DNA from 3 places in the Streptomyces sp. NPDC043853 genome. Region 3 is predicted to be linked to each of the others. Evidence: riboswitches for the same ligand, from Rfam matches in the RefSeq annotation. Region 3 holds a riboswitch; each other region holds the start of a gene.

Region 1 (9,376 bases), on a different contig from region 3:
GAGCACGACGACCACCAGATCGAGCGCCGACGCGAACTCATCAGCACGAAGGTCCCCGAATACATCGCGGCCGGCGTCGACCCCCAGATCATGAAGGCGTCCGTCGAGAAGCTGAACCAAGACCTCCGCGCCTACACCGAGCGGCGCGACCACGCACAGGACTGGCTCGACCGGTACGCCGACCACGAGCGCAGGGTCGACAACCTTCTGGCCGTCATGGACGCCCTCGGCGCCGCCGGGCGGGGCGTGCCGGTCTACAGGCGCCCCACGATCCCGCGGTTGACGGTCGTCGGAGGCCTCCTCGGCGGCCTGTCGGCCGATAGCCGTTCCGTCGCGCTGCGGGGGAACGTCGGCGGGGCGGACAGCCTGTGCGAGTTTGCTGACGCGGATTCCGGATCTGGAGCTCGCGGTGGACCCGGCCGAGCTGCGCTGGCGCGGCGGGCTCATCATGCGCGGCCTGCGCACCCTTCCGGTTCGCTTTACTCCCCGTAATTAACTGACCTCCGGTCAGTCCGTTTCCTGACATCGCATCAGTAATGTGACCTTCGCGTGATCTGCGCTGCATCGACTTGTGACAAGCGTTCGGGGAGCGCTAGGTTCCACGGAACTTCCCCGCTGTCACGCGAAAGGTCCACCCTCATGCGTTCCGGGAACGGCCGTCACCGTAGGCCCCGTCAGGCACCCGCGTTCGTCGTCGCCGCCGGTGTCACCGGCTCGGCGCTCGCGCTGCCGCTGCTCGCCGCCACCAACGCGTCCGCTGCCGACACCGGCACATGGGACCGGGTGGCCGACTGCGAGAGCGGCGGCACCTGGAGTGCCGACTTCGGCGGGGGCGCGTACGGCGGACTGCAGTTCACGCAGGACCAGTGGGAGCGCGCCGGAGGCCTCGACTACGCCTCGCGCGCCGACCTGGCGAGCCGCTCGCAGCAGATAGCCGTGGCCGAGCGGGTGCTGGCGGCCGAGGGCCCGCAGGCCTTCGGGGCCTGCGCCGACCAGGCCGGGCTGGACAAGAACACCCCGGCCGCCCAGGTGAACCCGGGGCAGACGCAGATCGAGCGGCAGTCCGAGGCCAGGGAGCGGGCGGAGAAGTCCCGCGCGGAGAACCAGCAGGAAAACTCCACGCCGGTCGGCACCCCGGGCGGGGTGTTCATGCCGGGCATGCCGGCCATGCCGACGCCGGTGCCCCCGGCCGCCGAGCCCACGGCCCCGGTGGCCCCCGTCGCCCCGGAGGCCCCGGTGGCGCCCGAGGGGCAGCCGGCCCCGACCGCTCCGACCACGCCGCCGTTCACGGGCAACCCGACGGCCCCGCCGATCACGCCGGTCACGCCGACGACTCCGGGCACTCCGGGCACTCCGGGCACTCCAGGAACTCCCGGCAATCCGAATACTCCTGGCACACCCGGCACCCCCGGCAATCCGAACAACCCCGGTACCCCGGGCAATCCGAACACCCCGGCCGCGCCGACCACCCCCGGTGCGCCGACCACCCCGGCGAGCCCGTCCGCCCCCGGCACCCCGTCCGCCACCCCCGGCAGCCCGGGTGCCGTGACCGGAACGCCCATTTCCAGCACGACCCCGGACCCGTCGGCATCCCCGTCCGCCGATCCGTCAGCTTCCGCCGCGCAGCCGGGCGGAACCGCGCAGACCGACCCGGCGGCGGGCACCGGACGCCACCGCGGGGCCCCCGCGGTCGAAGCTCCCGCCCCTTCCGGCACTCCGGCCCCGCAGTCCGGGCCCACCTACACCGTCCAGGCCGGCGACAGTCTGACGAGCATCGCGGACGCCAAGGGCGTGAAGGGCGGCGCAAAGGCCCTCTACCAGGCCAATGAGCAGGTCATCGGGACCGATGCGAACCTCATCAAGCCGGGTCAGAAACTGGATGTAACCCCGGAATAGGGCCAGTTCGGACGACCGGAAAGCGATCAATGTCCCTTTCGTGCAAGTGAGACATGCGTCTCTTCCCGTCAACTGGCGTGTCCTACCTGTGACCTTCGGCGAACCGGCCCCTCACCTGCGCAAACACCCCTCCGGGGAGCGCAAGTAGGGGCCGTTTCGGGTACAAGACCCCGATTGAACATCCGGGCGGGACCTGTCTACCTTCTGAATCGCTCGCCACCGCGGGCCCCTTCGACCGCATCGCCGAGTCCTGCCGGCGGGCGGAGGGAACAGTCGTCGCGCAAGCGCCGAAGGCAGGAGCGGGGGAACCACAGGTTTTCCGCCGGAACGCGACCGTTCTGACCGACGGTCACCGACCGGCTAGGGGTAAAGCCACGCGCTAGGACGCGAGGCCGGGCAACTCACTCGCCCGAACCCGACAGCTCACCTCGCAGGCGTCGGTGAGGAGAAGTTCCATGCTGCTTTCCGGCAAGGGCAAGCACCGTCGCGCCAGCAAGGCCACCCGCATCGTCACGCTCGCCGGTGTCACCGGTGCCGCGATCGCCGCCCCGCTGATGGCCGCGGGCACCGCGAACGCCGCCACCGCCTCGCAGTGGGACGCCGTCGCCAAGTGCGAGTCCGGCGGCAACTGGTCGATCAACACCGGCAACGGGTACTACGGCGGCCTGCAGTTCTCCGCCTCCACCTGGGCGGGCTACGGCGGCAAGAACTACGCCCCGCAGGCCAACCAGGCCACCAAGGCGCAGCAGATAGCCGTCGCCGAGAAGGTGCTCAAGAGCCAGGGCAAGGGCGCCTGGCCGCACTGCGGCAAGGGCCTGACCAACTCCGCGTACAACGGCGGCGGCGGCACCGGCACCTCGAACGGCTCCTCCTCCAAGGCCAAGCCCGAGACCAAGAAGGCCGCGCCGAAGAAGGAGACGAAGCGCACCGAGACCTTCACCACCCGGTCCGAGCGCTCGAACACCCCGGCCCCGACCAAGCCCGCCGCCAAGCCGGCCACCCCGGCCCCGGCCACCCCGAAGACCGGCAACGGCTCCTACGAGGTCAAGTCCGGCGACACCCTCGGCGCGATCGCCGACGCCCACCACGTCCAGGGCGGCTGGCAGAAGCTGCACGAGCTGAACAAGGACATCGTCCCGGACGCCGATCTGATCTTCCCGGGTCAGAAGCTGAACCTTTCCTGACACCTGCTCGAACCCTTCCCGCCGCTTCCCGGCGGCAGGACACCCGCCCGGCGCGTCCCCGACGCGTCGGGCGGTGGTGTGTACGGCCGGGAGGCCCCGGACCGGGATGTATGTCCGGGTAGACGGGTATTCGGGCTCTTTTTCGTCCCAGGACCCGGGCGGTCGACCGGCCGACCGCCCGGCTCCGGTTAGGCTCTAGTCCGGCAGGGGTCGTGCCACGGCCCCCAGATGCCGCCGCACACCTAGCGTCACATCCCAGAAGGAGATGCTCGTGCCGTCCATCGACGTCGTCGTAGCCCGGGAAATCCTGGACTCCCGAGGCAACCCCACGGTCGAGGTCGAGGTTGGCCTCGACGACGGCAGCACCGGCCGTGCTGCAGTCCCCTCGGGTGCCTCCACCGGTGCCTTCGAGGCCATTGAGCTCCGCGACGGGGACCCCAACCGCTACCAGGGCAAGGGTGTCGAGAAGGCCGTTCTCGCGGTCATCGAGCAGATCGGCCCCGAGCTCGTCGGCTACGACGCCACCGAGCAGCGCCTGATCGACCAGGCCATGTTCGACCTGGACGCCACCGACAACAAGGGCTCCCTCGGCGCCAACGCCATCCTGGGCGTCTCCCTGGCCGTGGCCCACGCCGCGTCCGAGGCCTCCGACCTGCCGCTGTTCCGCTACCTGGGCGGCCCGAACGCGCACCTGCTGCCCGTTCCGATGATGAACATCCTCAACGGCGGGTCGCACGCCGACTCCAACGTGGACATCCAGGAGTTCATGATCGCGCCGATCGGCGCCGAGTCCTTCTCCGAGGCGCTGCGCTGGGGCACCGAGGTCTACCACACCCTCAAGTCCGTGCTGAAGGGCAAGGGTCTGTCGACCGGCCTCGGCGACGAGGGCGGCTTCGCCCCGAACCTCGGCTCCAACCGCGAGGCCCTGGACCTCATCCTCGAGGCCATCAAGCAGGCCGGCTACGCCCCGGGCAAGGACATCGCGCTCGCGCTCGACGTCGCCGCGTCCGAGTTCTACAAGGACGGCAAGTACAACTTCGAGGGCCAGGCCCGCTCGGCCGCCGAGATGACCGAGTACTACGAGGAGCTCGTCTCCGCGTACCCGCTGGTCTCCATCGAGGACCCGCTGTTCGAGGACGACTGGGCGGGCTGGAAGGTCATCACCGAGAAGCTCGGCGCCAAGGTCCAGCTCGTCGGTGACGACCTGTTCGTCACCAACCCGGAGCGCCTGGCCCGCGGCATCGAGGAGGGCACCGCCAACGCCCTGCTCGTGAAGGTGAACCAGATCGGTTCCCTGACCGAGACCCTGGACGCCGTCGAGCTCGCCCAGCGCAACGGCTTCAAGTGCATGATGTCGCACCGCTCCGGCGAGACCGAGGACGTCACCATCGCCGACCTCGCCGTCGCCACCAACTGCGGCCAGATCAAGACCGGCGCCCCGGCCCGCTCCGAGCGCGTCGCCAAGTACAACCAGCTGCTGCGCATCGAGGAGATCCTCGACGACGCCGCGGTGTACGCGGGCCGCTCCGCGTTCCCGCGCTTCAAGGGCTGATCGGTCCCTGAGCCTCCGTACGTCCCCGCCCGCGGTCCCGTACCGTGTGCGGGGACGTACTGCGTAATAAGGGGAGGCGCGACATGGCCGGGAACCGGGACCGGTTCTCCACCGCGACCAGGCTCAAGCAGCTCGGCGAGCGCACCGCAGCCCACGTCTACCGCTCCCAGTCGCGCCGTCAGGTCCGGCGCAGCCGGCTCACCGGCCGCGCCGCCCTCCTGGTCCTCGTCCTCTGTACGCTGGTCGTCGCCCTCGCGTACCCGATGCGCCAGTACGTCTCCCAGCGCTCGGAGATCACCGAGCAGCAGCGGGCCGCCGACGAGGCGCGCCAGCGCCTCGAAGAGCTCCGCGACGAGAAGGCCCGCTGGCAGGACCCGGCCTATGTGAAGCAGCAGGCGCGCAAGCACCTGCACTTCGTCCAGCCGGGGGAGGTCGGCTACACGATGGCCGACCCGGACGCCGAGGCCGAGGAGCGGCGCCGCACCGAACACGGCGCGGCCGACCGCCCCTGGTACTCGAACGTCTGGGACGGCGTGGACAAGGCCGACCGTCCCGACACCGACTGAATCAACCGCGAACGAAGAGATTCCTCCAGGCATGCAGACGCCCCCGCCCCAGACCGACCGGACCGAGCCGACCGCCGCCGACATCGAGGCGTTCCAGCAGCAGCTCGGCCGACCGCCGCGCGGGCTCCGCGCCATCGCGCACCGCTGCCCCTGCGGTCAGCCGGACGTGGTCGAGACGGCACCCCGGCTTCCCGACGGCACCCCGTTCCCCACGCTCTACTACCTGACCTGCCCGCGCGCCGCCTCCGCGATCGGCACGCTGGAGGCCAATGGCGTGATGAAGGAGATGCAGGCCCGGCTCGCCGAGGACCCGGAGCTGGCCGCCGCCTACCGGGCCGCGCACGAGGACTACATCCAGCGCCGGGACGCCATCGAGGTGCTCCAGGGGTTCCCGAGCGCCGGCGGCATGCCGGACCGGGTCAAGTGCCTGCACGTGCTGGTCGGCCACTCGCTGGCGGCGGGCCCGGGCGTGAACCCGTTCGGCGACGAGGCCCTGGCCATGCTGCCGGAGTGGTGGGCCAAGGGCCCCTGCGTCACCCCGTGCGGGGAGAAGAAGGACGAGAACGAGGACCGGAGCGGGGACCGGAACGAGGAGGGGACCGCATGATGCGCGTCGCCGGTATCGACTGCGGTACCAACTCCATCCGCCTGCTGGTCGCCGACTGCGACCGGGCCACCGGCGAGCTGGTCGAGCTGGACCGCCGGATGACCATCGTCCGGCTGGGCCAGGGCGTCGACCGGACCGGCCGGCTGGCTCCGGAGGCCCTGGAGCGGACCTTCGCGGCCTGTCGCGAGTACGCGGCAGTGATCAAGGAGCTGGGGGCCGAGCGGATCCGCTTCGTGGCCACCTCGGCCTCCCGGGACGCCGAGAACCGGGACGTGTTCGTGCAGGGGGTCAAGGAGATCCTGGGCGTCGAGCCCGAGGTGATCTCCGGCGAGCAGGAGGCGGAGTTCTCCTTCACCGGCGCCACCAAGGAACTGGCGGGCGTCGATCACCTGCCCAAGCCCTTCCTGGTCGTGGACATCGGCGGCGGCTCGACCGAGTTCGTGGTCGGCGAGGAGCACGTCCGGGCGGCCCGTTCGGTCGACGTGGGCTGCGTACGGATGACCGAGCGGCACCTGGTCGTGGACGAGCAGATCACCGACCCGCCGACCGAGGAGCAGATCGCGGCCATGCGGGCGGACATCGAGGCCGCCCTGGACCTGGCGGCGGAGACGGTGCCGCTGTCGGAGGCCCGCACCCTGGTGGGCCTGGCCGGCTCGGTGACCACGGTCGCCGGGATCGCGCAGGAGCTGCCGGAGTACGACTCGGCGCGGATCCACCACTCCCGGATCCCGATCGGGCAGGTCCGCGAGATCACGGGGCGGATGCTCTCCAGCACCCACGCCGAGCGGGCCGCGATCGGTGTCATGCACCCGGGCCGGGTGGACGTGATCGGGGCCGGGTCCCTCGTCCTGCTGGCGATCATGGAACGTATCGGCGCCTCTGAGGTCGTGGTGTCCGAGCACGACATCCTCGATGGAATCGCCTGGTCGGTCGCCTGAATCGCCTTGAAAAGGACGGCGGACGGGACTTTGGTCCCGGCCGCCGAAGAAACTTCGTGAAGTTCTTCACAAGGAAAAAGGGCCTGATGGGCCTCTGGAAGGGCCGGAAACGGCGCTCGGAGTCCCCGCGGGCCCTTTTCTCGTCCCGTTCGTACGAACGACGGACGCCACCGGATCCGCGTCAGAGGTACCCACCAAGGTCAGTGGTCCACTCCACTTTCGGCCTTAGAGGCCAGTTCAGGCCTGGTGTCCAACGGCTCCCGTTACACGTTGGTTCCCGTTGTGCGCCATGACCTGGGTCACGTGGGCCGCGGAGTGTAACAGAGGGTCGGTAGCTTCTTGTGAAGGGGCTCACGAGCGTCCCCCTAGCGGGTGCTGGATACTCGTTCCATGAGCACCACGGAGCGTCCCAGGATCCTCGTAGTAGGCGGTGGGTACGTAGGGCTGTACGCGGCGAAGCGCATCATGAAGAAGATGCGCTACGGCGAGGCGACGGTGACCGTCGTCGACCCGCGGTCGTACATGACCTACCAGCCCTTCCTTCCCGAAGTGGCCGCCGGCAGCATCTCGCCGCGGCACGTCGTCGTCCCGCTGCGACGCGTGCTGCCCAAGGCTGAGGTTCTCACCGGCCGGGTCACCACCATCGACCAGGACCGCAAGGTCGCCGTCGTCACGCCGCTCGTCGGCGAGGCGTACGAGCTGCCCTTCGACTACCTGGTGATCGCGCTCGGCGCCATCTCCCGCACCTTCCCGATCCCCGGCCTCGCCGAGCAGGGCATCGGCATGAAGGGCGTCGAGGAGGGCATCGGCCTGCGCAACCACGTCCTCGAGCAGCTCGACAAGGCCGAGTCCACGACGGACGAGAACGTCCGCCGCCGGGCCCTCACCTTCGTCTTCGTCGGCGGCGGCTTCGCCGGCGCCGAGACGATCGGCGAGGTCGAGGACATGGCCCGCGACGCCGCCAAGTACTACTCCACGATCAAGCGCGAGGACATGCGCTTCATCCTGGTGGACGCGGCCGACAAGATCCTCCCCGAGGTCGGGCCCAAGCTCGGCACCTGGGGCAAGGAGCACCTCGAGTCCCGCGGCATCGAGATCTACCTCGGCACCTCCATGGACTCCTGCGTCGACGGCCACGTCGTGCTGAAGAACGGCCTCGAGGTCGACTCCAACACCATCGTGTGGACCGCCGGCGTCAAGCCGAACCCGGCGCTGGCCCGCTACGGCCTGCCGCTCGGCCCCCGCGGCCACGTGGACACCGCCGCCACCCTCCAGGTGCAGGGCACCGACTACATCTGGGCCGCCGGCGACAACGCCCAGGTCCCGGACGTCGCCGCCCGCAAGGCCGGTGTCGAGAACGCCTGGTGCCCGCCGAACGCCCAGCACGCGCTGCGCCAGGCCAAGGTCCTCGGCGACAACGTGGTCTCCGGCATGCGGGGCTTCCCGCAGAAGGAGTACGCGCACTCCAACAAGGGTGCGGTGGCCGGTCTCGGCGTCCACAAGGGCGTTGCGATGATCGTCATGGGCAAGATGAAGATCAAGCTCAAGGGCCGGCTGGCCTGGTACATGCACCGTGGCTACCACGGCATGGCCATGCCGACCTGGAACCGCAAGATCCGCGTCTTCGCCGACTGGACCCTCGGCATGTTCCTCAAGCGCGAGGTCGTCTCCCTCGGCGCGCTGGAGACCCCGCGCGAGGAGTTCTACGAGGCCGCCAAGCCGGCCCCGGCTCCGGCCGCCTCGGCTCCGGCCGAGAAGGCCAAGGCGTCCTGACGCCCCGGCACTGACCGTTCCACCCCGACAGGGGCCGCCTGCCATCCGTGGTGCGGGCGGCCCCTTCGGCGTACCCGGGCGCCGCTCCGGCGTACCCGCGCCTCCCGCTGGGTAGACCGACTGACCGGAGGTGTGCGCCCATGACCGACGCCGCGCCGCGGTTGGCCGCTCTGACCGAGACCCTGCTGGGATCCCCGCCGCCCGTGCGCATCCGGGCCTGGGACGGCTCGGAGGCGGGCCCGCCCGACGCTCCGGTGCTCGTCGTCCGGGACCGCCGCGCCCTGCGCCGGATGCTCTGGCGGCCCGGCGAACTGGGCCTGGCCCGGGCCTGGGTGGCCGGCGAACTGGAGATCGACGGCGACCTGTTCGACCTGCTGGACCGGCTGGCGGGACTGCTGTGGGAGCGGGGCGCGGCGGACGCCCGCCCCGTGCCGCCGCCCCCGCGGTCGGCGCGCCGCCCGGAGCCCGCGGCGCTGGCCCGGCTGCGCCGGCGGGCCGAGAGCGGCCGGGTCGCACTGAGGGCCGCAGGTGACCCCGCCACCCGGACCGCCCTGCGGGACCTGCTCGCGCTCGCGGGCCCGCTGCCCCCGCCCCCGCCACCCCCCGAGGAGGTCGTCCGGCGGCGGTCCGGAGCCGCCCACAGCCGCCGCCGCGACCGGCAGGCCATCAGCCACCACTACGACGTCGGCAACGAGTTCTACGCCCTGGTCCTCGGCCCCTCCATGGTCTACAGCTGCGCCTACTGGCAGCCCGGAGGCACCCTGGAACAGGCCCAGCACGACAAGCTCGACCTGGTCTGCCGCAAGCTCGCCCTCTCCGAGGGGCACCGCCTGCTCGACGTCGGCTGCGGCTGGGGCTCC
Region 2 (9,376 bases), 710 kb from region 3:
CGTTCCGGAGAAGAACACCAGCTCGGGCATGGGGGGTACGGAACCTTTCGGCAAGGGTCGGCGATGTGCGGAAGGTCAGGGGGTGCGGACTTCGAGGAGCGGGACCAGTTGCTCCGCCGGGGTCATCGAGCCGTGCATGCCGGTCAGGCCGGACTCGTTGGGCTCGTTGACGGACGCGGTGATCGCGACGTCGCCGTGGGCCGCGGCGATCACGTCGCCGATCCGGCCGAGGACGCGCTCGTCGCACTCCCCCGGCGGGCCGAACCAGCCCAGGGCCAGGGCCTCTTCGCGGCTCGCGACCCAGAACCGGTCGCCGAGCACCTCGCGCCAGACGGTGAGCACGTCGGCCTCGGCGCCCGGGACGGCGTACACGTGCCGGGCGCGGCCCTCGCCGCCCAGCAGGGCGACTCCCGCGCGCAGTTCCCAGTCCTCGTCGAAGTCGATGCGCGCTTCCTCGTCGAACGGGATGTCGACCATGCCGTGGTCGGCGGTGACGTAGAGGGCGGTGCGCGGCGGGAGTTGCTCCGCCAGGCGCTGTACGAGCCGGTCCACGTACATCAGCTGGCCGCGCCAGAGGTCGGAGTCCACGCCGTGCCGGTGTCCGGCGCCGTCGAGTTCGCTGTAGTACGTGTAGACCAGCGAGCGGTCTCCGGCGGCGAGCCGGTCCGCGGCCAGGTCCATCCGCTCCTCGCCGCTCATCCGGCCGTGGAAGGTGCCGCCACTCAGTGCGATCTTGGTGAGCGGGGTGGTCTGGAAGGCCGGCGAGGACACCTGGGCGGTGGCCACTCCGGCGGCGTCGGCGAGCGCGAAGACCGTCGGGTACGGCTGCCAGACCGCGGGAGGGGTCCACGGGTGCCAGCGGAGCTGGTTCATCAGCTCGCCGGTCTCCGGGTTGCGGGCGGCGTAGCCGGGCAGGCCGTGCCGGGCCGGCGGGAGGCCGGTGCCGACCGAGGCCAGCGAGGTGGCGGTGGTCGCCGGGAAGCCGGCGGTGATCGGTCGGCCGGTGCCGCCGCGGGAGGAGGGCAGCAGCGAGGTGAGGAAGGGCGCCTCGGCCGGGTGGGCCCTGACCTGCTCCCAGCCGAGCCCGTCGATCAGGAAGACGCAGTTGCGGTCGGCCGGGGTGAGCTCGGCGAGGGTCGCGGAGACTCCGGGCACGCCCTGGCCGGCCGCCAGCGTGGGCAGCAGGTCGGCGAGCGAGCCGGCGCCGTATTCGGGCACGGGGGCCCTGCCGGGGTCCAGCGGCTCGGGCTCGTGCCAGTCCGGCTGCTCGTGGGTGTACGCCATCAGCGGGCCGCGGCGGAGCCGGCGGCGGTGGCTTCGGAGAGCGCCTGGGCGAAGGCCAGGGTCTGGCGGACCGTCTCGGGGCCGTCGCCGGCCTCGCTGACCCGCAGGCTCAGGTCGTCGGCGGTGGAGTTACCGGTGTAGCCGTGGTCGGAATCGCAGTTCGGGTCGCCGCAGGCGGCGGGCTCCAGGTCGATCCGGGAGACCGCGCCCCAGCCGATGGTGAGGACGACCTCCCGGGGCAGGGTGCCCGGGGTGTAGGACTCGGGGTTGGCCACGACGCGGCTGAGGACCACCGAGGAGATCGCGCCGATCTTGACCGACTCGGTGGAGGTGGTCGCGTACGGGGACGGCGAGCCCGCGTCGGCGGCCTGCTCGTCGGTGTGGCTGACGATGAAGCGGTTGTCGGTCAGGACCAGCACCGTGACGTGGCGGCGCACCTCGTTGGAGTCGAAGGTGGTCTCCTGGTGGACCAGGTACGACGAGATCGGCTCGCCGCCCACCGCGGCCTCCACGGCCTCGGCCACGAGGGCCGGGTAGTAGCCGCTGCGCTCGATCGCCGCGCGCAGCCCCTGGGTCGTCGTACCGGATTTCGCCATGGGGTCCATCCTACGGCCCGTACGGGGCGCTCCGGCCTCGCCGTGCGGCGCCCTGCGGCCGCCGCGCGCCCCCGGGCCGGGTCCGGTGGCGTTCCGCTCAGTAGCTGGGCAGGGTCCGCGGGCCGAGGTCGGTGCGGGCGGGCGGGCGCGCGACGCGGACGCTCGCGCTCAGCACGGAGAGCCCCTCGGTGGCGACCACGACCGGTTCCAGGGAGACCCCGACCACCTCGGGGTGGTCGTCGACCAGCCGGGACAGCCGCAGCAGCAGCTCCTCCAGGGCCGGGGTGTCGACGGGGTCGCTGCCGCGCCAGCCGAACAGGAGCGGGGCGGTCCGGATGGACCGGATGAGCTCGGCCGCGTCGCGGGAGGTGGCGGGGACCAGGCGGTGGGCGGTGTCGCCGAGGAGCTCGGAGGCGACGCCGGCCAGGCCGAACGAGAGCACCGCGCCGACGGCCGGGTCGATCACGGACCGGATCACGGTGTCCACCCCGCGCGGCACCATGGCCTGGACGACCGGCTGCAGCTCGGCCGGCTTCCCGAGGGTCTCGGTCAGCTCCTCGTAGGACCGGCGCAGCTCGGTCTCGGTGCTCAGGTCCAGTCGTACGCCGCCCAGGTCGGCACGGTGCCTCAGGTGCGGGGCGGTGGTCTTGAGGGCGACGGGGTAGCCGATCCGCCGGGCCGCCTCGACGGCCGCGTCCGGGGTGGGTGCGGGGAAGGTGGGCAGGACGCGGATGCCGTACCGGGCCAGCAGCGCGGCGGCGTCCGCCGGGTCGAGGGTCAGCGCGGCGTCGCCTTCGGCCTCCCGCAGCAGTGCGGCGAGCTGCGCGGCCGCTCCGGCCTCGTCGATGTCCTCGTACTCGGGCATGCTGCCGGTCTCGGCGTTGGCGCGGCGCCAGTCGGCGTAGCGGACGGCCTGGGCCAGGGCGCGGGCGGCGCGTTCGGCCGCGGGATAGGCGGGGATGCGGAAGGGCGGCGCCGCGGGCCCGTCGGCGGGGGGTCGCACGGCGCCGGGCTGTACGTCGGCGGGCGCAGCCGTGGTCGCGGCGGGGCCGGGCTGCGCGCCGGAAGGGGCCTCGCCCGGGGTGGGCGCGGCGGGGGCGGGCGGGAGGCCCGCGAGGCCGGCGGGGGCCGGCGGACGCCCGGCGGACAGGGCGTCGGCCAGGTCGCCGAGCTCGACGTGGACCACCAGCACCGGCTTGCCCGGTACCTCAGCGACGGCCTCGCGCAGGGCCTGGGCCAGCTCGTCGGCCAGTTCCGGTTCCCCCACCGCCGGTATGGCGGTGACGACCACCGCGTCGTTCTCCGCGGAGGCCAGGGCGTCGGCGAGGGCGGCCCGGAAGTCCTCCGGCGTCGCCTCCGTGGTCAGGTCGAGCGGGGGCCGCGGGCGCAGCCGCTCCCACACGCAGGCGTCGTAGGTGAGCACGCCCAGGGACTCGGAGTTGCCGAGGATCGCCACCCGGGAGCCGTCGGGCAGCGGCTGCGCGGCCAGCAGCAGTCCGGCGTCGACCAGTTCGGTGACGGTGTCCACCCGGATCACGCCGGCCTGGCGCAGCAGCGCCGAGACGGTGGCGTCGGGGAGGCGGGTGCCGGGGACGGCGTGCCCGGCCGGGGTGACCCCGGTGTGGCTGCCGCCCTTGGCGACGACCACCGGCTTGACCGCCGAGGTGCGGCGCGCGAGGCGGGTGAACTTCCGCGGGTTGCCGAGGGTTTCGAGGTACATCAGGGCCACGTCCGTGTCCGGGTCCTCGTACCAGTACTGGAGGATGTCGTTGCCGGAGACGTCGGCGCGGTTGCCGGCCGAGACGAAGGAGGAGAGCCCTTCGCCGCGGCGCAGCAGTCCGGACAGCAGGGAGATGCCGATCGCGCCGGACTGGGTGAACAGCCCGATCCGGCCGCGGGCCGGTGCGGGGGCCGGGGTGAGCGAGGCGTTGAGGCTGACCTCCGGCGAGGTGTTGATGACCCCGTAGGCGTTGGGGCCGATGATCCGCATCCCGTACGACCGCGCCTGGCGCAGGAGTTCGCGCTGGCGCTCCAGGCCCTCGGGGCCGCTCTCGCCGTATCCGGCGGACAGGACGACGAGGCCCTGGACCCCGTGCTCCCCGCAGGCGGCGGCCACCTCGGGGACGCGGTCCGCGGGGACGGCGACGACCGCGAGGTCGACGGGGGCGCCGACATCGGCGAGCGAGCGGTAGGCGCGGACGCCTTCCAGCAGGTCACCGGCTATGCCGCCGGCGGGGAGGGCGTGGTTGACCGCGTAGAGGTGGCCGCGGAAGCCGCTGTCGCGCAGGTTGCGCAGGGCGGCGGCGCCCACGCCGCCGCCGGACCGGCTGACCCCGATCACGGCGACGGAACCGGGGGCGAGCAGCCGCTGCACCGAGCGGGCCTCGGCGCGCTGTTCGCGGGCGCGCTGGACGGCGAGGGACTCGGCGGTCGGTTCGAGGTCGAGGGTGAGGTGCACGGAGCCGTCCGCGAAGCTCCTCGTCTGCTGGTAGCCCACGTCCTTGAACACCTTGATCATCTTCGTGTTGGCGGGCAGCACCTCGGCGACGAAGCGGCGGATGCCGCGTTCGCGGGCCACCGCGCCGATGTGTTCGAGGAGGGCGGAGGCCACGCCGCGGCCCTGGTGGGCGTCCTGGACGAGGAAGGCGACCTCGGCCCGGTCGGCGGGGATGGAGGCGGGGCGGCCCTCGGCGTCGATCCGGTCGTAGCGCACGGTGGCGATGAACTCGCCGCCGACGGTGGCGGCGAGCCCGACGCGGTCCACGTAGTCATGGTGGGTGAAGCGGTGGACCTGGCGGTCGGAGAGCCGCGGGTGCGGGGCGAAGAAGCGGTAGTACTTCGACTCCTCCGAGACCTGCGCATAGAAGCTGACCAGCCGGTCTGCGTCCTCGGGAGTGATCGGGCGGATGCGGGCGGTGCCGCCGTCACGCAGCACGACGTCCGCTTCCCAGTGGGCCGGGTACGAGGGATCCGACGCGGTGGTCATGGGGTGATCTTAAGGCCGGAACGGGCTGGTGGGCCCTCGCGCGGCGTGGGGTACATACGGGGTAAATCGGTGCAAGCTGGGGAAGGTCCCACGGCGAGGACACCGGACCGGAGGTCGGTCGGAGCATTCCGCACACCGTGAGAGACTGGTCTAGACAACCGCCAGAACCTGAAGGGCAACCACCATGGCAGAGCGCCGCGTCAACGTCGGCTGGGCCGAGGGCCTGCACGCTCGTCCCGCCTCGATCTTCGTCCGTGCGGCGACGGCTTCCGGCATCCCGGTGACGATCGCGAAGGCGGACGGCACCCCGGTCAACGCCGGTTCCATGCTCGCGGTGCTGGGCCTGGGCGCCCAGGGCGGCGAGGAGATCGTGCTCGCCTCCGAGGCGGAGGGCGCCGAGGTCGCGCTGGACCGCCTGGCCAAGCTGGTGGCCGAAGGCCTGGAGGAACTCCCCGAGACGGTCTGACCCTCCGGTCCCCGCACACCCCAGGGCCGCGGCTCCACTTGGTCGGGAGCCGCGGCTCCGGCATGTGGTGAATTCCCCCGGACGCGACGCCGCCGGCACATTTCACGTACGCCTCGAACGAGCGGGCGGACGTGAAATCGAGAAAGCGGGGACGGGCGGCGCGAGAATACCCGGCTTCTCTCGAATTCCGGGGCACCGGAAAATACGCGGACCGGCCACCGCCCGGAAATACTCAAAGTGGCCGCGCACCCGGCAGCCCATTCTTTGTATACGGCCGGTGTTACATTTCGCCGCCCGCCGTGTTGACGTCACGTTGCCGACTCCTCACCGCACCGCACGCGCCCGCGCCCCGTGCCGGCGCGGCCGGTGCGCCTCCTCCGTCCGCTCCGCGTGCGCCGCCATCAGGGCACGGGCCCGCTCCGCGTCGCCCCGCGCCACCGCGTCCACGATCGCACCGTGCTCCGCCCAGGACTCCACGGGACGGACCGGCGCCTGGACGGCGAACATCCAGGCGACCTTGTGCCGCAGCTGCGCCAGCAGCGCGATCAGGCCGGGGCTGGCCGACGCCTGGGCCAGCGTCTCGTGGAACCAGCCGCCCAGCGCCCGCAGGTCCTCGCCCTGCCCCTGCCGGGCCCGCTCCTGGCCCAGCCGGACCAGCCCCCGCAGCACCTTCAGGTGGGCGTCCGTACGGCGCCGGGCCGCCCGCGCCGCCGCCAGCGGCTCCAGCAGCATCCGCAGTTCCAGCAGGTCCGCCGCCTCCTGCACGGTCGGCTCGGCCACGCACGCGCCCGCGTGCCGCCGGGTGATCACGAAACCCTCGGACTCCAGGGTGCGCAGCGCCTCGCGGACCGGGACCCGGGAGACCCCGTACCGGCGGGCCAGCAGTTCCTCGGTGAGTCTGCTGCCCGGTTCGAAGACGCCGGCGACAATATCGTCGCGAATTGCCGTACACACCGCATGCGCAGGAATACGCAAGACCGGACCTCCGCCTGATTACGAGCCGCCGATTCCGTCACGGATACCGGCACCGATCGGATACCGGTCCAAGAACTGTATGGCAGAGCGCCGAATTTTCCGAGCGCGGAGGGGAAAAACAGAAGAAGGCCCCGGCTCGGTGAGCCGGGGCCTTCTTCTGGAATCTTCGGGCGGTGCGTCCGGTCGGACGGTCACGCGTCCGGTCAGACGGTGACTCGTCCGGTCAGACGGTGACTCGTCCGGTCAGACGGTGACGCCGTGCTGGCGCAGGTACGTGATCGGGTTGATGTCCGAGCCGTAGTCGGCGCCGGTGCGGGCCTCGAAGTGCAGGTGCGGGCCGCTGGAGTTGCCGGTGGAGCCGGACAGGCCGATCTGCTGGCCCGGGGTGACCTGCTGGCCGACGCGCACGTTCAGCGAGGACATGTGGCCGTACTGGGTGTAGGTGCCGTCCGCGTGCTTGATGACCACGTTGTTGCCGTAGGCGCCGCCCCAGCCCGCCTCGACGACGGTGCCCATGCCCACGGCGCGGACCACGGTGCCGGAGGCCGCGTGGAAGTCGATGCCGGTGTGGCTGCCGGAGGACCACATGCCGCCGCCCGCCTTGTACTGGGTGGAGACGTAGGAGTCGGAGAGCGGGGAGACGAAGGTGTTCAGCCGCTTCCGCTCGGCCTCGCGCTCGGCGCGCTCCTTGGCCTCGCGCTCCGCCTTCGCACGGACCTCGGCCATGCGCTTGGCCTCGGCGGCCCGCTGCTTGGCCTCGGCCTCGGCCTGGGCCTTGAGGGCGGCGGCCTCGGCGGCGGCCTGCTGGGCGTCAGCCTGGGCCTCGATCTCGCCGGCCGCGTCGTCACCGACGCTGATCGTGTTCAGGCCCGCGTCCTGCGGCGCGTGGTCGTTGTCGGCGGCGAAGGCCGGGGCCGCGAAGGCGCCGATGACGCCGGTGGTGGCGAGGGCGGCGATCCCGGCTATGCCGGCGGTCTTCTTCGTCAGGCGGCTGGAACCACGGTGCTTGCCGGCGCCACGAGTGCCCATGAAAAGGGTGATCCTTTCCTTCCTTCTCGCCTACCGGGTTAGCTGACGGGTTCGGAGCAGGAAGGTCTCCTACGGACCCCTCGCGCGGAGGCGGTCCGATTCACCCCAGGGACTGATGTGGGTCCCCGGCTCCCCAGGCTCGCGCCTGACGGGGACTCGGCGATCGCTGTCCGGTGCCGCGGGTGCGGCTGTTGCAGCTGACGGACAGCGAGACCGACGCTAGGCGGATCATCACTCGATCACCAAATGGACACGGGTTTTTGTTGCGTACGCCACACGACATACAGGCAACCCCACCCGCAACCCGGACATTCAAGCGCAAAGGGGCCCTGGCGGACAACGCGCCAGGACCCCTTGCCCCGAAACCCAGTTGACGGCGGCCTGACCCGGCCGGCCGTCGCCGGCACGGTCGGTCGGCGACCGCAATCAGCGGGTGATCACGGTCAGTTGGCGACCACGGTCACCTCGCCGATGCCCAACGCCCGCACCGGCTCGGCGATCTGCGCCGCGTCACCGACGAGCACCGTCACCAGGCGGTCCACCGGGAAGGCGCTGACCACGGCCGACGTCGCCTCCACGGTGCCGGTTTCGGCCAGCCGCGCGTACAACTCCGCCTGGAAGTCGTCCGGGAGCTGCTGCTCGACCTGGTCGGCGAGGGTGCCGGCGACGGAGGCCGCGGTCTCGAACTTCAGCGGGGCCACGCCCACCAGGTTCTGCACCGCCACGTCCCGTTCGGCATCGGTCAGGCCGCCCTCGGCGAGCGTCCGCAGCACCGTCCAGAGGTCCTGCAGCGCCGGACCGGTGTTCGGGGTGTCCACGGAGCCGCTGATGGCCAGCATGGCCGCTCCGGTGCCCTCCCGGGTGGACCGCAGCACCTGCCCGAAGGCGCGCACCCCGTAGGTGTAGCCCTTCTCCTCGCGCAGCACCTTGTCCAACCGGGAGGTCAGGGTGCCGCCCAGGCAGTACGTGCCCAGCACCTGGGCCGCCCACACGCGGTCGTGCCGGTCCGGCCCGATCCGGCCGATCAGCAGCTGCGTCTGCACCGCGCCGGGCCGGTCCACGATGATCACGCGGCCGGTGTCGTCGGCGGTCACCGGGGGCACCGGGCGGGGCGCGGCGGTACCGCCGGTCCAGCCGCCCAGGGTGTCCGCCAGCACCGCGTCCAGGTCGATGCCGGTGTAGTCGCCGACGACGACCGCGGTGGCGGTGGCGGGGCGTACGTGGGCCTCGTAGAAGGCGCGCACGGCGGCGGAGTCGATCCGGGCGACGGTCTCCTCGGTGCCCTGGCGCGGCCGGGACATCCGCGAGCCGGCCGGGAACAGCTCCTTGTAGAACTGCTTGGCGGCCCGGCGCTGCGGGTTGGCGAGCTCGTGCGGGATCTCGTCGAGCCGGTTGCGGACCAGCCGGTCCACCTCGCCGTCGGCGAAGGCGGGGGCTCGCAGCGCCTCGGCGAGCAGGGCCAGCGCCTTGGGCAGGCGGGAGGCGGGCACCTCCAGGGAGACCCGGACGCCGGGGTGGTCGGCGTGCGCGTCCAGGGTGGCGCCGCAGCGCTCCAGCGCGGCCGCGAACTCCTCGGCGGAGTGCTTGTCGGTGCCCTCGGACAGTGCGCGGGCCATGATCGCGGCCACCCCGTCCAGTTCCTCGGGCTCGGCGTCCAGCGGGGCGTCGAGGAAGATCTCGACGGCCACCACCTGCTGGCCGGGGCGGTGGCAGCGGAGCACGGTCAGGCCGTTGGGCAGGGTGGCTCGCTCGGGGGCGGGGAACGCCCACGGCTTGGGCGCGCCGGCCTGCGGCTGCGGGTGGAAGGTCATCGTGACGGCTGCGGTGTCGCTCACTGCTCCGCCCCCTCGTTCTCGTCGTTCCCGGAATCGGCGGCGCCGGCGGCACCGGCCTCCGCGTCCCCGGCGTCGTCCTCGTCCTCGTCCTCGGCCGTCAGCGGCTCGTAGGCCAGCACCGCCCGGTTGTCGGGGCGCAGCCGGGCCGCGGCCACGGCCTGCACCTCCTCGGCGGTGATGTCGAGCACCCGCTGGACGGCGGTCA
Region 3 (9,376 bases):
GCGTCAGAGGCTGCCCCGATGATGCCGGCCGGACGGGCCCCGGCCGCGTGCAAGTCGCCGGACAGCAGCAGGAACAGCGTCTTCGCCCCGGTCAACGCGGGCTCAGGACCGGCCGGTTCGGACAGGTCCGCGTCCAGGGTCTGCGTACAGGGCCGCCGTGGCGTTCAAGGCGCGAGGAGGGGACCGAAGGTCTGCCGGCCGAGGCGCTCGGCGGTCAGCTGGTCCACGACGCTGCCGGTTACGTCCGGGTGCCGGCTCGTCCAGGTGCGGGCGTTCTCGGGGCCCGTGAAGAAGTTCAGTGCGTCGCAGCACGCCGCAGCGGCGGGCCCGCCTCCGGGGCGCTGCCCGACGAAGACCACCGCGCTCGCCGGTTCCCACCGGGTGGTGCCGGTGGTCGAGGTGACTGTGACGGGAGTGCCGCTCACCGGGTCGGTGGAGGAGATCACCGCGCCCTGGCCGAGCATGGCGGGGATGCCCAGCGCGTCGATGGCGCACATCGACCACACCTCCACCCCGGTCTCGAGGCGGACCCTGTGGCGGGTAGGGGCGGCGGAGAAGGGGTAGGCGGCACGGATGTTCCCGGCCGCGTCCAGGGTGAGGAAGTCCTCCTCGGCCAGCTCGGCAAGCACCTCGGCGACGCTCCGCCCGGCCCCGGCCGCTGTCGGCCCGAGCGTCTGCGCGTCCGGTGCCGTCCCGGTGGCGGCGAAGTGACGCAGGATCTGCTGGTGCATCGCGCGCAGGCCGCGCTCGGCACCGGCACGGCGCCCGCGTCCGGCCCGGCCGACGACGTCCAGGGCGTCCGGCGGCTGCGGGGTGCAGCACTCCGACGTCCCGGCTTCTTGCCCAGGCATGGCGGCCGTGTCCAGGGCCTGGCGCAAGGCGGCCGTATCCGGGACGCCGGACGCGGTGCCGTCGGCATCCCGGTAGAGGCGGCACGACAGGCTCGGTACCGCCCCGGGCGGGGCGAACGGGTCGGTGCCGTCGATCAGGATCGTCGGCGATCCGTACATGCCCAGCCGGGCGGCCTCGCTCTCATCAGCCACCTCGATCAGCTCCACGTGAGCCTCTCGTCGGGGCGAGGTCGAACCCGGGCAACCCGGTCGCCGCGGGCCCGCAGCGCCGATCACGGCCTGGTACAGCGCCTGCGCGGCCTTCGATGCCGCCGCAGACACCCCTGGGGTCTTTGCAGGAGTCATCTCGTAGGTTTGGGCCGTGACCATCCGTATCAGCGGCATCGTGATCGACGTCTGCGACCTCGACGTGCTCGCCCGCTTCTGGAGCGGCCTACTGGGACTGGAGGCACCCGCCGCAAGGACGACTGGATAAGTCTCGGCCCCGGTCTGGCACTTCAGCGCGCACCGGAGGCGAAGAATTCGAAGAACCGCGTCCACCTCGATCTGGTGGTGGACGACTTCACCCAAGCCTCGGCGCGGGCCCGGGCTCTGGGCGGCGAACCGGTCGGTGAGCTCCACGAGGACCTCTGGCAGGTATGGCGGGATCCGGAGGGCAACGAGTTCTGCCTGTGCGTGTCCTGACGCCCGGGCAGTGCGGTATGGCAGGCGGCCTCGCCCCTGCCGGTCTCCAGACCGGCGAGAGACGGCAGCAAGGGGGGGCGTGCCGTCCGGGCGTGGGGGCGGGGAACGCTCCCACGGCTCAGCGCGTGCAGGGCCGTCCCATCGCCAGGACGGCCCGCTCGCGTTCCTCGTAGGTCAGCCTGCCCCACAGGAGGGCGATCTGCTCCAGCTCCTCGTCGGCTGTCACCGCTCGCCGGCGAGGTCGAGGTCACCGGAGCGGGATTCGCTCGGCGGGAGATCCACGGTCCTCGGGCGACGCCACGGGTGAGCGATCGGATGGGAGATCGGACGCCACCAGGGATCCACCGGCAGCTTGCCCGCAGGCTCGAAGGGCTCGCCGGGACGCGGGAGGGCGACCGGCTGGCCGGCCAGCTCTGCGGCCTCGACCGTCCACTCCCCCGGCTCCGCCCAGGCGTGCAGGGCCAGGTTGAAGGTGCCCCAGTGGATCGGGAGCATCACCCCGTGCGGCTTGGATCCTTGCAGGTCAAGGTGAGCCCGGACGCCCTCCTCCGGGGTCATGTGGATGTCCGGCCAGTACTCGCTGTACGCGCCGATCTGGATCATGGTGGCGTCGAAGGGGCCGTGCTCGGCGCCGATGTCCTTGAAGCCGGGGAAGTAGCCGGTGTCCCCGCTGTGGTAGATGCGGTGCTCGTCACCCGCGACCACCCAGGAGGCCCACAGGGTGTGCTGCTGGTTGCGCAGGCCGCGTCCGCAGAAGTGCCGGGCGGGGGTCGCGGTGAGCGACAGTCCGGCGATCTTGGTGGTCTCGTTCCAGTCGAGCTCGCGGATCCGGTCCGGGGAAACCCCCCAGTGCTCCAGGTGGGCACCCACCCCGAGGGGCACCGCGAAGACCGTGTCGGTGCCGGCCAGCTGCTTGATCGTCGGCAGGTCCAGGTGGTCGTAGTGGTCGTGGGAGATCACCACGGCGTCCACCGGCCCCAGCGCGGCCTGCGGGACGGGCACGGGGTGCAGCCGTTTCGGTCCGGCGAACGGGAAGGGTGAGCAGCGCTCCCCCCAGACCGGGTCGAACAGCACCCGCCGCCCGTCGATCTCGGCGAGCACGCTGGAGTGTCCCATCCAGGTCAGCCGCAGCCCGCTGACCGGCGGTTTCGCCAGGTCCGCCAGGGTGGTGGGGTGGACCGGGATCCGATCGCGGGGCATGCGCCGGATCCGGCTCTCCTGGTGGAAGTAGATCTTGGCGAACTCCAGCGTGGAGCCGGAGGGCCTGGTCCGCGCCCCGATGGGGTTCTGGAAGACGCCGTCGGCGAAGTTCGGGGAGCGGCGGATCCGCTCCAGCCGTTCGCCGGACGGATCAGCGCCGAAGGCTTCGGGCCGCATTCCGCGCAGCCGCGGACGCAGGGGACGGGAGCCGGTCAAGGCGCCTCCTGGGACAGTGAGCAGGGTGGGAGCGGGGAGGCCGTACGTTCTCTCCGTACGTACTCTGCCCTTCCCAACGCACACCCACCCCGGAGGATTCCGCCGACAGCTCCCGTCCCTGGGTTCACAGGGGCAGAAGGTCGGGCCGCTTGGGCTCCACATGGTCCCCGGAGGACTCCCCGCGCAGCCGCCGCCCGATCCAGGGCACGAGGTGCTCGCGCGCCCACTGGATGTTGTCGCGGGTGACCTCCGCCGAGCCGCGCGGGGCGAGCGGCGGCCACGGCTGGTCGGGGTCGGCCGGCACCTCCAGGCCGAGCACCTGGGCGGCGCGCAGCGCGACCCGGGTGTGGCCCTCGGGGGACAGGTGGAGCCGGTCGTCGTCCCAGGCGCGGCGGTCCTGTACGGACTTCAGCGACCAGAGGTCGAGCACCGGGCAGCCGTACCGGTCGGCGATGGCGCGGACGTGCGCGGTGTACGTCGCCACCTTGCCCCTCAGGTGCCGGAGCACGGGCACCCCGCGGGTGTCGAAACCGGTGGTGATCATGACCAGGCCGACGGAGGAGGTGAGGTCGGCCACGGCCGCCTCGAACCGTTCGGCCACGTCGTCCGGGTCGCTGCCCGGCCGGATGATGTCGTTGCCGCCGGCGCAGAAGCTGACCAGGTCGGGCGCGAGCTCCTTGGCCCGCGGTACCTGCTCGGCCACGATCTGGTCCAGCAGCCGCCCCCGTACGGCGAGGTTGGCGTAGCGGAAGTCGTGCTCTTCGCGTCGGTCGGCCAGAAGTACGGCGAACCGGTCGGCCCAGCCTACGAAGGTGTCACCCGGTCCCGGGTCCCCCACACCCTCGGTGAAGCTGTCGCCGAGCGCCGCGTACGAGCCAATGGTCTGGAATGTCGAGTTCGTCGAGTCGTCGCCTGCCACACTGCCTTATCTTTCCCCGACACCTGTGACCTACGCGACCGTAGCCAAGGGTTGACGGGGAGTGATCTTTACCACCCGGTGCAGTGGAATACGTCCGGTCGCGCGACCGGACACGTGACCGGAGGCTCGCCCAAGGGCGCGGCCGGGGCCGGGAATCCCCCTCGGAATCCCGGCCCCGGCCCCCTGACGGACGGACGGTCCGTCAGTTGCCCCAGTCACCTCGGTTGCACCCGATCGCACCTGCTTGCCCTCGGTTGACTGGGTTTTATTCAGATGTCCGGATTCGCTCCGGTCAGACGCTGACGCCCTTCGACCGGAGGTAGGCCAGCGGGTCGATGTCCGAGCCGTAGCTCGAGGTGGTGCGGATCTCGAAGTGCAGGTGCGGGCCGGTGGAGTTGCCCGTGGAACCGACCAGGCCGACCTGCTGGCCGGCGGTCACGGTCTGGCCGACCGAGACCGACAGCTGCGACATGTGGCCGTACTGCGAGTAGTGACCGTCGGCGTGCCGGATGATCACCTCGTTGCCGTACGAGCCGGCCCAGCCGGCCGAGACCACGGTTCCCGCGCCGACCGCCTTGACGCTGGTGCCGAAGGTGGCACCGAAGTCGACACCGGTGTGGGTACCGCTGGCCCACATGCTGCCGCTGGCCTTGTAGGGGGTGTTGATGCCGGCGATGACCGGGGCCACGAAGCCGGCGGCGCTCGCCGGGGCCGCCTCGCGCTCGCTGCGGGAGGCGGTGCCGGCCGTGGTCCGCTGCGGGGCGGCGGACTTGGGGGCGGCGGACTTGGGGACGGAGGTCTGCGGGGCGGCGGCCTGCGGGGCCTCCTCCTGCGGAGCCTCCTCCCGCACGGCCGGGGCCTCCTGCTCGGGCGCCTCGGCCTCGGGGGCCGCCGGCTGCTCCGCCGGGGCCTCCGCCTGGCCGGCGCCCGCAGCGTCCGCACCGTCCAGGGTGAGCCGCAGACCGGGGTGGATCAGGTTCGGATCGGAGCCGACGGCCTCGCGGTTGTCGGCGTAGAGGCTGGGCCATCCGCCCGGGATGTCCCGATCCTGGGCGATCTGCGACAGGCAGTCGCCCGGCGCCACGGTGTAGACGGAGGGGGCCTGCCGCAGCGAGGCGGGCACCGCCTGGACGGCGGCGGCCGGAGCCTGCGCGGGAAGCGCGGCGGCGGGGAGGGCGGCGGGGAGGGCGGCGGCGCGCACGGCGGGGAGCTCGACCGCGTTCGCGGCACCGGAGGCGGCTCCGAGCAGCGGGAGCGCGAGGGCCGCGCCACCGGTGCCGGCCGCGACGAAACCGCGGGATATCGGGCTGGACTTGGGGCGGCGGTGCTTACCCTTTCCGGGCATGGCGCATTCCTCTCCGTTGCCTGCGAGGTGAGCTGTCGGGTTCGGACTGGAGATGTCCGGCCGTCGGAGACGGCTTCACCCCGAGCCGTCCGGAGACAAAGATCCAAAAACGGCGGCTTACCTGGTTCCCCCGCTCCTGCCGTACACGTGATTGGTCGGGTTGCGGTTTCCCGGGTAGCGGCAGGATTCGGCGGTCCACCCGGATCGGGGCTGACCGTAATCCAGTTCGGGCGTATGGAACAAGCCGCGAATTCCCGTGAAGGAATCATCGAAGTGATGGATCAATGGAATTGCGGTCACCCTGCGTCCATTCGGGATCTTTCGGGTTCCGTAACACCCGTACGGGGCAGGGAATTCGAGTTCCGCGAGCAGGCACTCAACGTCACCGTATGATCCTGCTCACGAGGCACCACCGACGCGGAGGAGTTCGTGTGACCCAGCAGATACCCGGCACTTCGTCCACTGAGCCCGAACTGTCCGGAGTGCGCAACTTCCGTGATGTGGGCGGCTTGTCGACCCCGGACGGACGGAGGGTCAGATCGGGAGTTCTATTCCGAAGCGGACATCTCGCACATGCCACCGAAACCGATACAGAGTTTCTCGCATCGCTCGGACTGCACACGATCTTCGACTTCCGCAACGCCGCGGACCATGCGCTGGAGGGTCCCGACGTCGAGCTGCCGGGTGTCCGGAATGTCAATATTCCGCTCTCCGACCCGGCGGACGGCAAGGAGTTCTGGAAGATGGTCCGCGACGGCGACCTGGAGCAGCTGCGGGCGCTGCTCGGCGAGGGCCGGGCCGCGGCGCGCATGACCCGCTCGTACCGGCAGACGGTCCTGACCCGGACCGCCGAGCACAGCCGGGTGGTGCACTCCCTCGCCGCGGACGGCGTGCCGGCCCTGATGCACTGCGCCGCCGGCAAGGACCGGGCCGGGGTCTCCATCGCGGTCACCTTGCTCGCGCTGGGCGTCGGACGCGAGGCGATCCTGGCGGACTACCTGGAGTCCAACGCCCCCCACCGCCGCTACCGCATCCGCCGCAACGGCGACGCGCCCGAGGCCCGCTCGCCCGAGGTGATGGAGCTCCTCGCGCCGCTGTTCGACGCCCGCGCCGAGTACCTCACGGCCGCGTTCGACACCATCGACGAGACCTGGGGCGGCGTGGACGGCTACCTGGCGGAGGGCCTCGGACTCACGCCCGAGACCCTCGGCAGCCTGCGCGCCCGGCTCCTGGTCTGACGCACCGGCAGGCCCGGGCGCGCCCTCGCCCGCGGGCGGAGCAGGTCGTCACCGGTCGGCGACGGCCTGCTTCACCAGCGTCCGGCCGAACTCCCACATCAGCCCGCCGCCCTCGTGGGCCTCGTCCATGACCTCCCGGAACGCCGTCACGAAGCGGTCCACGTCCCGCTCGTCCACGATCAGCGGCGGAATGAGCTTGATGACCTCCAGGTGGTCCCCGGAGACCTGGGTGAGGATCCGGTGCTTCCGCAGCAGCGGAACCACCACCATCTGGGCGAACAGCCCCTTCCGTGCGGCCTGCAGCATGGCCCAGCGGCTGCGCAGCCCGAGCGAGGAGGGACGTCCGAACTCGATGCCGACCATCAGGCCGCGCCCGCGGACCTCGTACAGCAGCTCGTACTCGTCCACCATGGCCGCGAGGCGCCCCCGCAGCAGGTCCCCCGTCGTCCGGGCGCGGGCCACGATCCCCTCGTCCTCCATGACCGAGAGCACCGCCAGGCCCGCCGCCATCGCCTGCGCGTTGGACCCGAAGCTGGCCGAGTGCACGAGCACCCGGTCCATGGACGAGTAGACCTTCCGGAAGATCCACTCCCGGCCGAGGGTGGCCCCAACCGGGACGTATCCCCCGGAAAGCGCCTTGGCCACGCACACCAGGTCCGGCTCCACGCCCTTTTCGTGCTGGTACGCATAGAAATCCCCGGTGCGGCCGAGCCCGGTCTGCACCTCGTCCGCAATGAGCAGGGCCTTGTGCCGGTGCAGCAGCTCCTGCGCGGCCGGCAGGAATCCGGGCGGGGCGGCGTGCACCCCTTTGCCCTGGACCGGCTCCACCACGAAGGCCGCCACGTCGCCCTTGCGCAGCTCCCGCTCCAGCGCGGCCAGGTCGCCCAGGGCGATCTTCGTATCGGGCAGCAGCGGGGCGAAGCCGTCCCGGAAGCCGCCTTCGCCGTTGACCGAGAGCGAGCCGGTGGTCAGCCCGTGGAAGGCGTGGTCGCAGTAGAGCACCCGGGGGCGGCCGGTGGCGTACCGGGCGAATTTCAGCGCGGTCTCCACCGCCTCCGTCCCGCTGTTCCCGAAGAACACCCGGTCCAGGTGCGGGCTGTACGACAACAGTTTCTCGGCGAGCAGGCCCGGCAGCGGCTGGCAGTCGAACCGGGTGAGGTCGGCGAGCTGGGCGTCCAGGACGTCGTGCAGGGCGCGGCGGACCACGGGGTGGTGCCGGCCCAGGCCCATCACCCCGAACCCGGCCAGCATGTCCAGGTAGTCGTTGCCCTCCGCATCCCAGAAGTGGGCGCCCTCGGCCCGTTCGTAGACCTTGTCGAAGCCGATGGTGTGCAGCATGCGCGGCAGTTGGTGGTTGAGGTGCCTCGCGTGCAGTTCGTACCGTTCCGCGCCCCGCTCGGCCAGCAGGGCGCGGAGGTCGAACTCCGGCCGACCGGTCACCGCTGGTCCCGGTTCCCCGAGACGGTCTCGCGGGCGGCCCGCAGGGACTCCTTCAGGGATCCCATGGTGGCGAGGACCGCGGTGGGCTCGTATCCGCAGTGCGCCATGCAATTCGCGCAGCGCGGGTCCTTTCCGCGGCCGTACGCGTCCCAGTCGGTGTCCTCGACGAGTTCCCGGTACGTCGGCACGTAGCCGTCGCTCATCAGATAGCAGGGGCGCTGCCAGCCGAAGAGGGAGTAATTCGGGATGGCCCAGGCCGTGCACGGGAAATCGGCCTTGCCCTCCAGGAAGTCCAGGAACAGCGGGGAGTGGTTGAGGCGCCAGCGCCGCCGGTTGCCGCCGGCGAATGCCTTGCGGAAGAGATCGCGGGTCTGTTCGACACCGAGGAAGTGTTCCTGGTCGGGCGCCTTTTCGTACGCATAGGCGGGCGAGATCATCATTTCGTCGACCCGGAGGTCGTCGTTGAGGTAGTCGAGGACCTCGATGACGGTCTGCGGGGTGTCGGTGTTGAAGAAGGTCGAGTTGGTGGTGACCCGAAATCCGAGCCGCTTGGCCTCCTTGATGGCCGCCACCGCCTCGTCGAAGACGCCTTCCTTGGCGACCGACTCGTCGTGCCGCTCCCGCAGGCCGTCGATGTGCACGGCGAAGGCGAAGTACGGCGAGGGGGTGAAGTCCCCGAGCTTCTTGCGCAGCAGCAGGGCGTTGGTGCACAGGAAGACGTACTTCCGGCGGGCCACCAGCTGGCGGACGATCTCGTGGATCTGCGGGTGCATCAGCGGCTCGCCGCCGGCGATGGACACCATCGGCGCGCCGGACTCCAGGACCGCGCCGACCGCCTGGGCGACGGGCATGCGCTGCTTGAGCACCCCGGCGGGGTGCTGGATCTTGCCGCAGCCCTCGCACTTCAGGTTGCAGGCGTAGAGGGGCTCCAGTTCGACGATGAGAGGGAACTTCTCGCGCTTGCGGAGCTTCTGTTCGAAGAGATAGGTCCCGACCCTGATGGACTGTCGCAGCGGCATGGCCATCTGGCTCACCTCCTGGAGAGCAGCAACGAACGGTGCCAGTCGAAAAAAGCGGGCAGTACGGCACGGAGAACACGGAAGGCCGATATTCCACCGCGTACCGTGCCGATACGTACGAGCTCGTGCTCGGGGGCGTCCACGATCACCCGGACGGCCGCGACCGGTGGCCTCCCGGCGGGGCGGGCGGGGCCGCGCGGGTCGACCGGGGCGGGCGGGTCGGCCGCCGCGGACCCGGGGGCCGTGCCCACCGGGCCGTGCACCGCCGTCCAGAGGGTGGCCGCCGACTCCATGTCCACGGCGACGGCTCCGGTGGCCCGGAGCTCCGCGCGTTCGTGTCCGCGTACGACGTGGTCGGAACCGGTGAGCACCCCGGTGTGCACGGTCCGGCCCGGGACCGCCCGGGCCAGTGCCCCGGCGAGCAGCGCCGTGCCGTCGCAGCGCACGGTGCCGCGCGGGTCGCG

What was found. A riboswitch is a leader RNA that binds a small molecule or an ion and turns the genes downstream of it on or off. The one in region 3 is predicted to bind cyclic di-AMP.
Region 1: it holds a riboswitch for cyclic di-AMP, as region 3 does, so the genes downstream of both, AC067U_RS12725 (transglycosylase family protein) here and AC067U_RS01765 (M23 family metallopeptidase) in region 3, are expected to answer to the same signal.
Region 2: it holds a riboswitch for cyclic di-AMP, as region 3 does, so the genes downstream of both, AC067U_RS04850 (M23 family metallopeptidase) here and AC067U_RS01765 (M23 family metallopeptidase) in region 3, are expected to answer to the same signal.

Annotation. Positions count from the first base shown of each region.
Region 1 is NZ_JBWKDJ010000004.1:98,708-108,083, reverse strand. Features, by position in the region: partial or broken gene AC067U_RS12735 (cytochrome P450) at 356-496, shown strand; gene AC067U_RS12730 (transglycosylase family protein) at 640-1,896, shown strand; cyclic di-AMP (ydaO/yuaA leader) riboswitch at 2,172-2,348, shown strand; gene AC067U_RS12725 (transglycosylase family protein) at 2,352-3,080, shown strand; gene eno (phosphopyruvate hydratase) at 3,346-4,632, shown strand; gene AC067U_RS12715 (FtsB family cell division protein) at 4,716-5,198, shown strand; gene AC067U_RS12710 (DUF501 domain-containing protein) at 5,230-5,805, shown strand; gene AC067U_RS12705 (Ppx/GppA phosphatase family protein) at 5,802-6,743, shown strand; gene AC067U_RS12700 (NAD(P)/FAD-dependent oxidoreductase) at 7,134-8,516, shown strand; gene AC067U_RS12695 (class I SAM-dependent methyltransferase) at 8,657-9,376, shown strand, end outside.
Region 2 is NZ_JBWKDJ010000001.1:1,131,974-1,141,349, forward strand. Features, by position in the region: gene AC067U_RS04820 (thymidine kinase) at 1-30, opposite strand, end outside; gene AC067U_RS04825 (alkaline phosphatase family protein) at 76-1,284, opposite strand; gene AC067U_RS04830 (DUF5998 family protein) at 1,284-1,880, opposite strand; gene AC067U_RS04835 (bifunctional acetate--CoA ligase family protein/GNAT family N-acetyltransferase) at 1,978-4,866, opposite strand; gene AC067U_RS04840 (HPr family phosphocarrier protein) at 5,051-5,332, shown strand; gene AC067U_RS04845 (GntR family transcriptional regulator) at 5,657-6,307, opposite strand; gene AC067U_RS04850 (M23 family metallopeptidase) at 6,551-7,336, opposite strand; cyclic di-AMP (ydaO/yuaA leader) riboswitch at 7,350-7,508, opposite strand; gene AC067U_RS04855 (M16 family metallopeptidase) at 7,780-9,147, opposite strand; gene AC067U_RS04860 (M16 family metallopeptidase) at 9,168-9,376, opposite strand, start outside.
Region 3 is NZ_JBWKDJ010000001.1:418,956-428,331, forward strand. Features, by position in the region: partial or broken gene AC067U_RS01740 (NAD(P)H-binding protein) at 1-137, opposite strand, end outside; gene AC067U_RS01745 (alkylmercury lyase family protein) at 165-1,043, opposite strand; gene AC067U_RS01750 (VOC family protein) at 1,341-1,535, shown strand; gene AC067U_RS01755 (MBL fold metallo-hydrolase) at 1,758-2,912, opposite strand; gene AC067U_RS01760 (SGNH/GDSL hydrolase family protein) at 3,076-3,870, opposite strand; gene AC067U_RS01765 (M23 family metallopeptidase) at 4,163-5,215, opposite strand; cyclic di-AMP (ydaO/yuaA leader) riboswitch at 5,220-5,383, opposite strand; gene AC067U_RS01770 (tyrosine-protein phosphatase) at 5,647-6,453, shown strand; gene AC067U_RS01775 (aspartate aminotransferase family protein) at 6,502-7,893, opposite strand; gene hpnH (adenosyl-hopene transferase HpnH) at 7,890-8,918, opposite strand; gene AC067U_RS01785 (phosphorylase family protein) at 8,924-9,376, opposite strand, start outside.